2 regions of the Kitasatospora sp. RG8 genome follow, and region 1 is predicted to be linked to the other one. Evidence: riboswitches for the same ligand, from Rfam matches in the RefSeq annotation. Region 1 holds a riboswitch; the other holds the start of a gene.
The links. A riboswitch is a leader RNA that binds a small molecule or an ion and turns the genes downstream of it on or off. The one in region 1 is predicted to bind cobalamin.

Region 1 (7,252 bases):
CAGGCGGTGCGGTAGAGCGAGCGGACCTCGGCGGGCAGCCAGTTCAGCTCCTGCACCGAGCCGTTGGCGTCGCGCAGCGCGTCCCGGGTCTGCTGGTCCCAGACGCCGAGCTCCTTGAGCTCACGGACCAGGTACGGGTTGACCTGGAGGAACTCGCCGCTCAGCGTCTCGCGCTTGAACAGGTTGGACACCTGCGGCTCGATGCACTCGTACACGCCGGCGATGGAGGCGATGGTCGCGGTCGGCGCGATGGCCAGCAGCAGCGAGTTGCGCAGGCCGGTCTCGGCGATCCGGGCGCGCAGCGCCGTCCAGCGGTCGGCCCAGGCGGGCGCGGCCGACGGGAAGTGGTCGATGTGCAGCTCGCCGCGGGCGGCGCGGGTCTCGCCGTACGCCTCGTGGCGGCCCAGCTGCTCGGCCAGGTCGGCGGAGCGCTCGTACGCGGTGAGCATGATGCGCTCGGCGATCAGCGTGGAGAGCTGCTTCGCCTCCGCGGAGTCGAAGTCGATCCGCAGCTGGAAGAAGACGTCCTGGAGGCCCATCACGCCCAGGCCCACCGGCCGCCAGCGGGAGTTGGAGGTGCCGGCCTCGGTGGTCGGGTAGAAGTTGATGTCCACCACGCGGTCGAGGAACGTGACGGCGGTGCGCACGGTGGCGTCCAGCCGCTCCCAGTCCATGGCGTTGAGGAGGTCCTCGACGGACGCGCCCGGGGCCACGTGGGCGCCGAGGTTGACCGAGCCGAGGTTGCAGACGGCGGTCTCGGAGTCGTCCGTGACCTCCAGGATCTCGGTGCAGAGGTTGGAGCTGTGCACCGTCCGGCCGGGCAGCGCGGTCTGGTTGGCGGCGCGGTTGGAGGCGTCCTTGAAGGTCATCCAGCCGTTGCCGGTCTGCGCCAGGGTGCGCATCATCCGGGCGTAGAGGGTCTGCGCGGGGATGGTGCGGACGGCCTTGCCGGCCAGCTCGGCCTTGCGGTACGCCTCGTCGAAGTCGGCGCCCCAGAGGTCGACCAGCTCGGGCACGTCGGCCGGGGAGAACAGCGACCAGTCCTCGTTGGCGTTGACCCGGCGCATGAACTCGTCCGGGATCCAGTGCGCCAGGTTGAGGTTGTGGGTGCGCCGCGCCTCCTCGCCGGTGTTGTCGCGCAGCTCCAGGAACTCCTCGATGTCCGCGTGCCAGGTCTCCAGGTAGACGCAGGCCGCGCCCTTGCGGCGGCCGCCCTGGTTGACGGCGGCGACCGAGGAGTCGAGGGTGCGCAGGAACGGGACGATGCCGTTGGACTTGCCGTTGGTGCCCCGGATCAGGCTGCCGCGCGAGCGGATCCGCGAGTACGAGAGGCCGATGCCGCCGGCGTGCTTGGAGAGGCGCGCGATCTGGGCGTACCGGGAGTAGATCGAGTCCAGGTTGTCCAGCGGCGAGTCGAGCAGGTAGCAGCTCGACATCTGCGGGTGCCGGGTGCCGGAGTTGAAGAGGGTCGGCGAGGAGGTCAGGTACTCCAGCCGGCTCATCAGGCCGTACAGCTCGGCGACCTCGCGCACCGACTGCTCGCTGTCGCCGACCGCCAGGCCGCAGGCGACGCGGAGCAGGAAGTGCTGCGGGGTCTCGACCACCTTGCGGGTGATCGGGTGGCGCAGCAGGTAGCGGGACTGCACGGTGCGCAGGCCGAAGTACTCGAAGCGGTCGTCGCCCTTGGCGTCGACCAGCGCGTCGAGCGCGGCGGCGTGCTTGGCGACGAAGGCGGCGGTGACGTCGCCGATCAGGCCCTCGGCGTGGCCGACGGCGATCGAGGCGGAGAAGGAGACCGAGCCCTGGGAGACCGCCTCGTCGACGATCTCCAGCGCGAGCAGCCGGGCCGCCAGCTTCGAGTACTGCGGGTCCTCGGCGATCATCGACGCTGCGGCGTCCACGGCCAGCCCGCGCAGCTCGGCGAAGTCCGAGCCGGCGTGGCGGCCGCGCAGCGCGGCGGCGGCGACATGGCCGGGGTCCACCTGGGGAAGGTCGACGCTGCGGTCGGTCAGCAGCCGGAGCAGCGCACCGCCGGGGTCGGAGACCGTCGGGTCGGCGGGGGCGGAGCTGGAACCCTGGGCGGGCAGGGTGGCTGAGGCAGCGGTGGTCAAGGCGCTCTCTCCTGGCGGCGATCGGCGGCGGTGGATCGGGGCACCGGGCCGTTCGGGGCAGGGGAGCACGGCGCGGCGGCCGGACGGCTCCGCGCGACGGTGTCATCCCCGGCCCGCCCGCGAGGCCCGGAAGTACTGCTGTGCTGGAGGCCTCTGCGGGGAGGCCGGGCGGCACGCCGTCGGCAGGTACTCGGACTCGCGGACTCTGGTCGGAGCCGCCCGCACACCGCTGCGGGGCAGTCCCGGATTCGCACCGGGTTCCCCTGCGTCGACAGCAGGGACGAGCATACATCTAGTGGCGGCTGACTTTCGCGGCACCATATGTAGTAGCCGGTGTGTCGCGGGGCGTGGCCCGGCGCCCCGGGCTCTCAGTGCAGCAGGAACACTTTGTACGTGCCGGAATCGCCGGTCGGGGAGCTGAACTGAGCGATGAGTCGGTAGCGTCCGCCGGCCTTGACCGCCTCGCTGACGGCCCGGTCCGTGGCGGTGGGCGCGGTGCTGTCGAGGACGATCATGGTGAACCAGGCGTTGCGGATCGCGGCGACCGTGCCCTCGTCCCCGTGGTGCATCACCCCGGCGGGATCCCGGTAGTCGGTCCCCTTGCGGGCCGAGACCCACTGCTCGGGCTTGCTGACGGCGCCCAGGTAGTACTCGGGCAGTCCGTCGACCTCGGTGAGGTAGCGGCCCTGCGGGGTGGTGTGCAGGCGCAGCACGCCGAGCAGCCGGCCCGAGTCGGGCCCGTCCTGGTACCGCAGGGCCGACTGCTCCAGCCCGAGGGCGAGCAGCACCACCCAGACCAGGATGCCCAGCTGGGGGTTGCGGAAGTGCGCGCCGACCAGCCTGGTGATGCCCACGCCGGCCAGCGGTGCGGCGAAGAGCATGCCGAAGCCGAGGTGGCGGAACATCACGCCGGAGGTGCCCAGGCACGCGTACACGACCGGGATCAGCAGCGCCGTCGCGCACAGCGTCACGCTCAGCGTCGTGCGGCGCAGCCGGGACGCCGTGATCGCGGCGTCCTCGGGCGACTCGTTCAGCCGCTCGCGGAGCGAGTAGGCGATCCCGCCCGCGCAGGCCAGCACGGTGAACAGGCCGCTCCACTGGACCGCGGAGAGGAGGACCGAGCCGGCCGGGCGGGCCTCGTGGCCGGCCGCGGGGGACCAGGCCCAGACGTCGTCCAGCAGGCCGGACACCAGGAGCCCCGCGAGGGCGCCCGCGGCCAGGAGGAGGGCGCGCCCGGCGGCGGGCCCGCGGCCCCGGTAGGGCCAGGAGGTGATCAGTGCGAGGGCGGCCAGGACGGGCACCGCGATCACCGCGGCGTACTCCACGGCGGCCGCCAGCGCAGCCGTCGGTACGGCCAGCAGGACGGTGGCCACGGGGGCGCGGGCGGTCCTCACGACGATCCAGGTGGCGAGCGCCACCAGGGCCACCGCGAGGGCGTCCGGAGCGGCGTAGAAGCCGACGACCACGGTGGACTGCAGGACGGCGTACGCGGCGGCGGTGCAGATGGCCACGCGCTCGTTGAAGAGCCGGCGGGTCAGCGAGTAGAGCAGGGCGGTGGTGGCCAGCGCGAGCACGAGGCTTACCAGCCGGGCCCCGAAGATCCCGCTCGCGTTGGCGGCGGCGCCGGCCAGCGGGGGGTAGAGCCAGGGCGACCCGGGGATCTGGCCGATCAGGTCGGTCGTCACCGGGGTGCCGTGGAGCAGGTTGTCCAGCTGCTGGCGGCCGACGATCATGGCGACGGCCTCGTCGGGGTGCGCGGCGCCCAGCAGGCGCAGCGAGAGCGCCGCCTGGACGGCCAGCACGCCGAAGAGCAGGCCGCGGCCGATCCAGCGGCGCCGGGGGCTGGAGGCGGGGTCCCAGCCGGTCGCGGGGACGGCGGGGATCGTGTACGGCGCCAGCTGGACGGCCGGGCCGTCCTCGCCGTCGCCGGGGTGGGCGCGGCCGTGGGTGTCGCCCTCGGCGTCGTCGTGCTCGTCGGCCGGGTCGTACGCGTGGTCCGCCGGGTGCCCGTCGGCGGGGTCGGGGTCGGCGGGGTCGGCGGGGTCGTACGGCCGGTCCGCCGCGTACCCGTCGGCGGGGTCGTACGGCTGGTCGGACACGTGCGCCTGGTCCGGGCCGTGCGCGTCGTACCCCTCGGCCGCGGCGGAGTCGTGGGTCGTGGCGGTCCGGCGGGCCCGACGGGAGCGTCTGGGCCCCTCGGCCACGGCGGCCTCCTCGGCCGTGCCGGCCTCGCGGGCCACGGCGGTCCCCTCGGCCGCGTCGGCGTCGAGGGTCGTGGCGGTCCGGCGGGCCCGACGGGAGCGTCTGGGCCCCTCGGCCACGGCGGCCTCCTCGGCCGCGCCGGCCTCGCGGGCCACGGCGGTCTCCTCGGCCGCGTCGGCGTCGAGGGTCGCGGCGGTGCCGTGGGCCGCGCCCGTGCCGTGGCTCGCGCCCGTGCCGTCGGCCGCGGCGGTCCGGCCGGCGCGCCGGGAGCGCCTGGTCCCCTCGGCCCCCGCGGCCGGCCCGTTCTCCCGCGGGCGGGGCGGACGGGCCCGGGAGCCTTCGTCGTCCGGGGTCCGGACCGGGGTCTGCGGGGTGAACCAGGAGTCGGTCTCTGAAGGCATCATGGGTTCCGGATGTCGAAGCCGTAGCGGGGATCGGACGCGCGCTGCTTGTAGTCCGCGAGCGTCTGCGGGGTGATCTCGATGCGCCAGTCCGCCCGCTTGACGATGTTGAACCAGACGAAGCCGACGAGGTCGTCGTGCGCCTCGATCCCGCTGAAGAGCTGGTCGATGTCCGCGCGCTGGCGCTTGCCCTGCTGGGAGGCCGTCTCGCTGATGAAGAACGGCTTCTGGCTGAAGGTGCGGATCTCCGCCATCGTCGGCCCGTAGAGCGCGTCGAAGGTCTTCGGCCCGGTGAGGGTGAAGTAGCCGGTCATGCCGGCCCAGTCCACGTAGGTGTCCCCGGGGTAGTAGGGCGCGAGGCGGGTGTTGGGCGCGGGGTCGGTGATGTTGGGGCTCCAGACCCAGATCACGTTGGTCGCGCCGGCCCGGTCGAAGATGTCGTGGACGCGGCGCCAGGCCGTGACGAAGTCCTCGGCGCTGGCGGCCTGCCGGCCCCACGGGTACCAGTCGCCGTTCATCTCGTGGGCGATGCTGATGGCGATGGGCAGGTTGAGCTTGGCGGCGGCCTTGGCCACGCTCTTCACGTAGTCGTCGGTCTCGCCGGCCGCGATCGCCGCCATCGAGGGGGAGTGCGGCTCCCACGCCATGTAGGGCAGCGCCCCGGCGTCGTAGATCCGGCGGACCCCGGCGGTGTCGAAGCCGTCGCCCCAGCCCGCGTAGTACTCGAGGACGTTCGGCTGCTTGCCGATCGCGGTGGTGTAGCCGCCCAGCGCGTCCATCTTCGCGGGGACGTCGGGCAGCGCGGCGCCCAGGTACTTGCGCTGCGGCTTGAGCAGGGGCGTGACGTCGTACGGGAGGTCGGCGGCCGGGCCCGCCGGTTTCCGGGCCGGGGCCGGGGCCGCGGTCGCGCCGCCGGTTGCGGCCGGCTGCGGCGCGGCGGCCTCGGGCACGGCGAACCCCGGGTCCGCGGGGCCGCAGGCGGTGGCCGGCAGCAGGGTGGCGGTCAGCAGCGCGAGCACGGCGAGCGGACGGCGCAGACCTGCCCGGCGGCGGGCGGACACGGCGGGTACGGCGGGCACGGCGATCACACAGCTTCCGTGGGACGCGGCTGGACGAGGACTCGGCCCACGATGACGGCGTAGAAGAGGCCGGAGGCGAGCACCAGGGCGAAGTTCAGCGGGCCCATGGTGAGCATCCGCCAGATGCCGGCGCCCACCCAGAGGGCGGCGGTCCCGCCACCCCAGACGATCATGCCCGTCCAGAACCGGCGGGTCTTGTTCTTCTTGGCGCCGCTGGAGCCGGTCGGCTGCCAGGCCATCCGGTTCTTCCGCAGGATGTCCCAGATGGCGAAGACGTGCGCCCAGCCGTACATCATGCGGGCGGCCCAGGCCTCCAGCCGGTACGGGTTGCGGTGCCAGAGCGGGAAGATGAGGGTGGCGTACACCAGGCCCGGGATCACCAGCATCGTGTTCTCCCACCGGATCAGGTCGGGACGCATGAGCAGCAGCACGATGGGCACGAGCGGGGAGACGATGGTGAACAGCGCGGTGTGGATGTAGTAGAAGAATCCGGACATGTAGCACATCCGGGTTATCAGCCGGAGCTTGGTGCCCCAGAACTTCCGGCTGCCCAGCAGGCTCATCGAGCCGGTGCACCACCGGTACTGCTGGTTGAAGAACCCGCCGACGTTGTCGGGGCAGACCCCGGCCGCCAGGGCTATCGGCACGTAGTGGAGGTTCCAGCCGAGCCGGCGCAGGTCGAAGCCGGTGTGCACGTCCTCGGAGTGCTCGATCAGCGTGGTGCCGCCGTTCTGCTCCAGCGCGGCCCGCCGGTAGAGGGCACAGCTCCCGACGCAGATCGCACCGTCGTTGCGCTGCCGGGAGACCTGGACCGTCCGGTAGAAGAGCTCCTGGACGGCGCCGGCGCCGCGCTCGATCCAGTTCTGGGAGTCGAGGATGCGGAAGAACTGCGGGGATTGAACGATTCCGAGCCCGGGGTCGTTCTCCATGTAGGGGAGGAGCTCGTCGAGCAGGTCGGAACGGGGTGCGAAGTCGGCGTCGAGGATGAGGATGTAGTCGCTGTCGGAGTTGCGGAAGCCGAACTGGAGGTTGCCGGCCTTCTTGAACCAGCCGCGGTTGTTGCGCGTGCCGTAGACGAACTCGAAGTCCACGGCCATCTGCGCGAGTTCGGGGCTGTCGCTGTCGTCCAGCACGTACGGGGTCACTTCGCCCGGGTACTGGTCGCGCAGCCTGGCGACGTGCGTCCAGGTGTTGTGCAGCACCTCGATGGGCTCGCCCGCGACGGGCAGGAACACGTCGACGGTCGGGTACCGCTCCGGGCGCCAGCCGCGCACCAGCGCGCGGTGGCCCTTGAGGTCGAAGGTCTCGTTGAACCCGTGCACCCAACGGGACATCAGGTAGTAGACGACGGTGAACGCCAGGAACGGGACGAAGAGCCAGAACCACGGCGTCGCCCGGAGCAGGCCGACCTCGCTGGCCACCATGGAGCCGAAGCTGAGGAGGGAGAAGCAGGTCAGCA
Region 2 (7,252 bases), on a different contig from region 1:
GTGCGGTTGTTCCGGCGGTGCGGTTGCCCGGGCCGCTCAGGCTCACGGCTCAGGCCCAGGCGCAGGCGCGGCTCAGGCGCCGCCGCGGTGGACGCTGAAGGCCGAACGGCGGGCCGCGCGGGCCACTCCCGGGTCCGGGTGGACCCCGGAGACGGCGGTCAGCACCGAGGCGGCCCGGGGGTGCCCGGACTGCCGGGCGCGGGCGAACAGCCGGACCGGGTCACCGGCCGAGGCGCCCTCGACGTGGCCGACCAGCAGCTCGGTCTCCCCGTGGTCCAGCACGGCCGCGGCGGTGTCCACCCAGAGCCAGGCGGCGTCCTCCGCGCCGAGCACGTCCGCCGGGGCGACGCCCTCGTCCGACTGCTCGGCCAGCCAGAGCAGCGCGTACGGGCGCAGCACCGGCTCGTCGACGGCGGCCCGGACGGCCTGCTCGGCGGTGGAACCGGCCACGCGCAGCGCCTCGAAGGCGAGGCCGCGCACCAGGGCGTCGTCGCCCTGCGCGGCGTCCAGCAGCTCGGCCACCGCCCGGTCGGCCGGGCGGGCGGCCACCCAGGCGCGGAACTCGGCGCGGGCCGGGCCCGGCGAGTAGTCGGCGCAGGCGTTGAGCAGTTCGAAGGCGCTCTGCTCGATGTGCCCGGCGGCGGTCTGCGCGACGGTGCAGATCTCCTCCAGCTTGGCCCGCACCGCCCAGTGCCCCAGCGGGGACAGCTCGGCGGCCTCGTCCTTGCGGACCACGGCGCCGACGGCGGCGAGGCCGTCCAGCATCCAGTCCAGGACGGCGGCGACGTCGGCGGTCGCGGCCGGGGTGTCGATCTGCGGCTCGCGGCAGGTGCCGCGGACGGCCGAGACGGCGGACGCGGCGTGCGGCACGGGCGACAGGCCCAGCGCACCGGTACCGCCGCCCACCCGGCGCTCGTCCAGGCCCCGGCGCAGCAGCTCCAGCAGCTCGCTGTCGGCGACCGGGCCGGCCACCAGGTGCAGGAAGGAGAGCAGCTGCGGCGCCTGGTCGACGGCCTGCCCGGCGAGCACCGCGAAGACGCCGCGCAGGGCGGCCGGCGGTACCGGGGCGAGCAGCGTCCAGGCGTCGAACAGCGCCGACCAGCCGCGGACCACGGCCTCGTCGTCGTGCTCCCAGGCGTGCAGGCGCCAGCCGGGGGCGGCGCCGCCGTCCCTGGCCTCGACCAGGCCGACGAGCAGGGCCTGGCCCCACGCGTTGGCGGCGGCACCGACCGTCATGGCCAGCGCGCGGCCGGCGGCGCGGGCGTCCTCGGGGAGCAGCTCGCCGCGCTTGTCGACCTCGGAGAGTTCGCCGGCCCAGCGGGCGATGCGGACGGCGTCGACCAGCATCCGGCGGGCCAGCGGGGCGAGCTCGGCGGGAGCGGGGAAGCCCTCGGGCACCGGGACCCGGCCGCGGCCGGGGGCGGGTGCGGGGCCTCGTCGGCGGGGTACGCCGGTGCCCGGCCGGGCGCCGGCGGGGCGGTAGGCCGTTCCGGGGAGACGGGTCACCGTCGCACCGGAACCGATCGTCGGCGGGAGCGGGGCATCACGGTCGCGCGGGTTCCGAGACGTCACGTCGTGCAGTCTTCCCCTTGTACCGGCCATCTGTCACATCCGGTTCGCCGCGGGCTCCGGGAGGCGGGCGCGGGGGGTCCACAAGATCGGGCAACAGAGGCCAAACCGCCTGGCCGGATCTGTATGTCGTGATCATGCCAGGGCTGCCCGGGGGCGGCCGCCCGGTGGTCACGGGAGGGGGCGGAGGGCCGCCTGGGGCCGGAGGAACGGTGGGCTAGAGGAACGGTGTGAGCCAGCGGCGGAGCTGCTCCTCGTAGCGGGCGGGGTCGGCGTTCCAGAGGGCGGCGTGGTCGCCGCCGGGGACCGGCTGGAGGCTGACCACGTCGGAGCGGCGCCCGGCCAGCCGCGCGGCGGCCCGCCAGGGTGCCACGGGGTCGTCGGGGCCGTGCAGGACGAGGGTGGGCACCCGAAGGTCGGTGCCGTCCGCGATCCGGGCGAAGTCGGCCAGGTCGACGCCGGTCCGTCCCTCCACCGCCAGGGCGCCGAGCTCGGCGGCGGTGCCGCGGTAGCCGGAGCGGGCGGCGCCCCGGCGGGCGGTGGCGGGCAGGTCGAGGACGGGCGAGTCCAGGATCAGGCTGCTGACCGAGGCGGCCCAGGCGGACCGGGCGGCGGTCTGCAGGGCGATGGTGGCGCCGAGCGACCAGCCGTAGAGGACGACCCTCCCGGCGCCGCTGTCCAGGGCGAGCCGCACGGCCGCCTCGACGTCCCGCCACTCGGTCTCGCCGAAGTGGTCGAGCCCGTCGGGGGAGGCGGGGGCGCCCGCGTCGCCGCGGTAGGTGACGGCGAGAGTGGGCAGGCCGAGCCGGTCCAGCAGCGGGAGCACCGGGAGGACCTGCTGCCGGTCGGCGCCGGAGCCGTGGACCAGGACGACCCAGGTGCCGCGCTTGCCGTCCAGGTACCACGCGGGCAGGGCGCCCAGCTCGCCCGCGGCGGCGGTCTCGGAGAACGGCAGGCCGAGGGCGGTGGTCGGGTCGCCCGTGTGGACGCGGGGGGTGAAACGGACCACGGTGCCGGAGGTCAGGGTGCCGCGGTCGGCGCGGACCAGCCGCCGGGTGACGCCCTGCGCGTCCTCGTGCAGGACCTCCTCGACCACGGCGTGCCCGCCGTCCCCCCACTCGACGCCCCAGCGGCCGGGGCGGATGCTCTCCGGACTGCGGGTGAAGGTGACGCGCCCGGAGGCGAGGGCCTTGACCAGGACGGGGCCGGCGGGTCGGTCCGGGGCCTTCACCGGGTGGACCATCCGCTCGGACGCCCTCCGGCCGATGACCAGCACGGCGGCCCCGGCACCGGCACCGATGGCGGCGGCCGCCACGACGGCTGCGGTTCCCCAACGCATATCGCTCCCCGCTCTGTAGGTCGCGGACTGGGCAGTGTGCCCACCAGTCCACTCGCGGAGGCGGCGGCCGGCCACCGGACACGGCCGTCCGGGTCACACCGGGCCCCCGGGGCCGCACCGGGACCCACCGGGACGCCCGTCACGCCGAGGAGCACCGGCCGCACCGGGACGGGGTCACCTCGGCACGGCATCGTCTCGGCACCTCGGTCCGTCTTCACCTCGGCACGGCGTCGCCGCGGGGTGCGGACCTCCGGTCAGACCGGGATCTCGGTGTCCCGCCGGCCGAGCAGCTCCCAGAACCGCTCGTCGAGCGGCTGCTCCCGCCCCGCGGAGTGCCGCGCCGCCGGGGCCGGGGAGCCCCAGCTGCCCGCGCCCCAGTGGGAGGAGACCTGGTTCTCGTTCTGCAGCACCGCCAGCACGGCGGCGAGGTCCTCCTCGTACACCGGCACGATCCGGCCGATCGCCCGGACCTGCGCCTGCCAGCGGCCGTCCACGCACTGCCGCAGCCGCTGGTCCAGCTCTTCCCGACGGCCCGTCACCGCGACCAGCTCGCGCAGTGTCAGGCCGAGCACCCGGGCGAGCGCGTGGGTCTGCTCCTCGTCTCCGTCCCAGCGGTCGGTGGCCTCGGCCCGCTGGTAGTGCGGCAGCGGCATGCCGATCCGGCGGGCGGCGTTCTCCTGGCCGAGCTCGCGGGCGACCCGGAAGTCCCGCAGCCGGGCCGGGCGGACCCCCATCAGCTGCGCCGGCGGGCACCAGAGGGCGCGGGCCAGCGCGATGAACTCCTCCTCGGCGGGGCGCAGCTCGCCGCTCTCCCAGCCGAGCACGTGGGCGGGCAGCAGCCGGACCCCGTGCGCGGCCATGCCCTCGACCACCTGTTCCGGGGTCAGGCCGAGGCCGGCGCGGTGCGCGCGGGCGGCCGCGGGCGAGAAGGGCACCGGAGGGACGGCGGGGGGCTGTCTGCGTCGCATGGGACCCGACGGTAGGGGCTGGTGGTTCGGTGCCCCAGCCGCCGAACGCACGAAGCACCGCTGTAGGGGTCTACATGCCGCTGGACGATCACACAGGCTGTCATGCCCCTGCGGGGGGTGATGATCAGAGGTAGCGACGGGGCCGAAACCGGGGCGGGAACCGTGCAGACCGTGTGACCAACCCCTCCGTGACCTTGGTTGACTCGCGGTTCGGCCGCGTGATGGGATCCTTCAGCCAATACGGAGGCATGCAGAGGAAGCCGGTGCGAGTCCGGCGCGGTCCCGCCACTGTCACCGGGGAGCACGTTCGGAACAGCCACGGCGGGCCGTCAGAAGCCGCTGGAAGGCCCGGGGGTGCGTCCGACCCGGAAGCCAGGAGACTCTCGCCCCCGGTACGTCGATCCAGGGCGCGGACCCTGAGTGAGGACACGCACGCGATGCAGGCTGCCCCGACCTTCCGAGCCCTCTGCTGTCCGTCGTGCGCCCGCTGACCCGCGCCGCGGCCTTCGCCGTGGGCGCCGTCGCGGGGTACCTCGCCGACGCCCGGTTCGCCGACCCGCGCCGCGGCCACCCGGTGGCCGTCTTCGGCAGTACGGCCGGCCGGCTGGAGAAGCGGCTCTGGCGCGACGACCGGGCCGCCGGCACCGCCTACACCGCGCTCTGCGTGGGCGCCGTCGCGGCCGGTGCGGTGGCCGCCGAGCGCGTCCTCGGCCGCCGCCCGGCGGGGCGGGCCGCGCTGGCCGCCGCCGCGACCTGGACGGTGCTCGGCGGCACCTCGCTGACCCGCGAGGCCCGGACCATCGGCCGCTCGCTCGCCGCGGGGGACCTGACGGCGGCCCGCGAGCGGCTGCCACACCTGTGCGGGCGCGACCCGAGCGCGCTGGACGAGCAGCAGATCGCCCGCGCGGTGGTCGAGTCGGTCGCCGAGAACACCGCCGACGCCGTGGTCAACGCGCTGGTCTGGGGCGCGGTCGCGGGCACGCCCGGTCTGCTGGCGTTCCGGGCCGTCAACACCCTGGACGCGATGGTCGGCCACCGCTCGCCGCGGCACGCCCGGTTCGGCTGGGCCTCGGCCCGGCTGGACGACGTGGCGGGCTGGCCCGGCGCCCGGCTGACCGCCCTGCTGACGGTGGCCGCCGCGCCCGAGCCCCGGACCGCCTGGCGGGTCTGGCGGCGGGACGGCTCCGCGCACCCGAGCCCCAACGCGGGCCAGGCCGAGTCGGCCTTCGCCGGCGCGGTCGGCGTCCGCCTCGGCGGCACCCTGCGGTACGGGGACGGGGCCTCCCCCGGGCCGGGGGTCCCCCCGGCCGAGGGCTGGGGGAGGGTCGAGCACCGGCCGGTGCTGGGCGGGGAGCTGCGGCCGGTCGGGGTGGACGACATCGAGCGGGCCTGTGTGCTGTCCCGGAGGGTGGGCGCGCTGGCGCTGGGTACGACCGTCGCCGGGCACCTGCTGCTCCGGGCGGCCCTCAGGAGGGGAAAGGCATGAGCAACGCACTGCTGGTCGCCGGAACGACCTCGGACGCGGGCAAGAGCGTGGTCACCGCGGGCATCTGCCGCTGGCTGGCCCGCCAGGGTGTCGGCGTCGCGCCGTTCAAGGCGCAGAACATGTCGCTGAACTCCTTCGTCACCGCCGACGGCGCCGAGATCGGCCGTGCCCAGGCGATGCAGGCCCAGGCCGCCAAGGTGGAGCCCGAGGCGGCGATGAACCCGGTGCTGCTCAAGCCGGGCGCGGACGGCCGCAGCCAGGTGGTGCTGCTCGGCAGACCCGTCGCCGAGGTCGGCGCGCTGGACTACCGCGAGCGCAAGCCCGTCCTGCTGGAGCGCGCCCTGGAGTGCCTGGCCGACCTGCGCCGCCGCTACGACGTGGTGGTCTGCGAGGGCGCCGGCTCGCCCGCCGAGATCAACCTGCGCGACCGCGACATCGCCAACATGGGCCTGGCGACCGCCGCCGGACTGCCCGTCGTGGTGGTCGGCGACATCGACCGCGGCGGGGTGTTCGCCGCGATGTACGGGACGCTGGCACTGCTCTCGGCGGAGGACCAGCGGCACGTGGCCGGCTGGTTCGTCAACAAGTTCCGGGGCGACGCGCGGCTGCTCGCGCCCGGCCTGGAGATGCTGCGCGAGCTGACCGGCCGCCCGGTACTGGGCACTCTGCCGATGCTGCCGGACCTCTGGCTGGACGCCGAGGACTCGCTCGACCTGTCGACCGTGGTCGACCGGACCGCCGGGCGCGGGCCGCTCGGCGCGGACGTGCTGCGGGTGGCCGTGGTGCGCTTCCCCCGGCTGTCCAACTTCACCGACCTCGACGCGCTGGCCCAGGAGCCGGGCGTCCTGGTCCGCTGGGCCACCCGGCCCGAGGAGCTGGCCGACGCCGACCTGGTCGTGCTGCCCGGCACCAGGGCCACCGTCGCCGACCTCGCCTGGCTGCGCGAGCGGGGCCTGGAGCCGGCGATCAAGGCGCGGGCGGCGGCGGGGCTGCCGGTCCTCGGGGTCTGCGGCGGCTACCAGATGCTGGCGCGGGAGATCGTGGACGAGGTCGAGTCGAAGGCCGGCGCCGTCGACGGCCTCGGGCTGCTGCCCACGCACGTCCGGTTCGGCGCCGAGAAGGTGCTCGGCCGGCCGGTCGGCGAGGCGTACGGGCAGCGGGTCGAGGGGTACGAGATCCACCACGGGATCGTCGCGGTGGAGGGCGGCGAGGCCTTCCTGGACGGCTGCCGGGTGGGCTCGGTCTGGGGGACGACCTGGCACGGCGCGCTGGAGAACGACGGGTTCCGGCGCGAACTGCTGCGCGAGGTGGCCGGGTTGTCGGGCCGGGCGTTCACGCCCGCGCCGGACGTCTCGTTCGCCGAGGCGCGCGAGGCCCGGCTCGACCGGCTGGGCGACCTGATCGAGGAGCACGCGGACACCGACGCGCTGTGGAAGCTGATCGAGGGCGGGGTGCCGGCTGCGGGTTCGCTGCCGTTCCTTCCGCCCGGGGCCCCCTTGGAGAATCATGAGTGACGTCCGCTACCCCTTCACCGCGATCGTCGGCATGGCCGACCTGCGGCTCGGGCTGCTGCTCAACGCGGTCTCCCCGGCCGTCGGCGGCGTGCTGGTGCGCGGCGAGAAGGGCACCGCCAAGTCGACCATGGTGCGCGCGCTGGCCGGCCTGCTGCCGTCCATCGCCACCATCGACGGCTGCCGCTTCGCCTGCGACCCGGGCGCGCCGGACCCGCACTGCCCGGACGGCCCGCACGCCGGCGGCGCCTCCTCCGAACGCCCGGCCCGGCTGGTCGAGTTGCCGGTCGGCGTCTCCGAGGACCGGATCGTCGGCTCGCTAGACCTGGAGCGGGCGCTCGCCGAGGGCGTGAAGGCGTACGAGCCGGGGCTGCTGGCC

Region 2: linked by a shared signal. The riboswitch ahead of J5Y04_RS11110 (cobalamin biosynthesis protein) and the one ahead of J5Y04_RS08315 (ribonucleoside-diphosphate reductase subunit alpha) in region 1 are both predicted to bind cobalamin.

The regions. Positions count from the first base shown of each region.
Region 1 is NZ_JAGIYX010000004.1:144,290-151,541, forward strand. Features, by position in the region: gene J5Y04_RS08315 (ribonucleoside-diphosphate reductase subunit alpha) at 1-2,087, opposite strand, end outside; cobalamin riboswitch at 2,275-2,416, opposite strand; gene J5Y04_RS08320 (glycosyltransferase family 39 protein) at 2,480-4,717, opposite strand; gene J5Y04_RS08325 (glycosyl hydrolase) at 4,714-5,802, opposite strand; gene J5Y04_RS08330 (glycosyltransferase family 2 protein) at 5,799-7,217, opposite strand.
Region 2 is NZ_JAGIYX010000005.1:270,799-278,050, reverse strand. Features, by position in the region: gene J5Y04_RS11125 (hypothetical protein) at 73-1,506, opposite strand; gene J5Y04_RS11120 (alpha/beta hydrolase) at 1,787-2,908, opposite strand; gene J5Y04_RS11115 (helix-turn-helix transcriptional regulator) at 3,163-3,876, opposite strand; cobalamin riboswitch at 4,129-4,259, shown strand; gene J5Y04_RS11110 (cobalamin biosynthesis protein) at 4,355-5,362, shown strand; gene J5Y04_RS11105 (cobyric acid synthase) at 5,359-6,876, shown strand; gene J5Y04_RS11100 (putative cobaltochelatase) at 6,869-7,252, shown strand, end outside.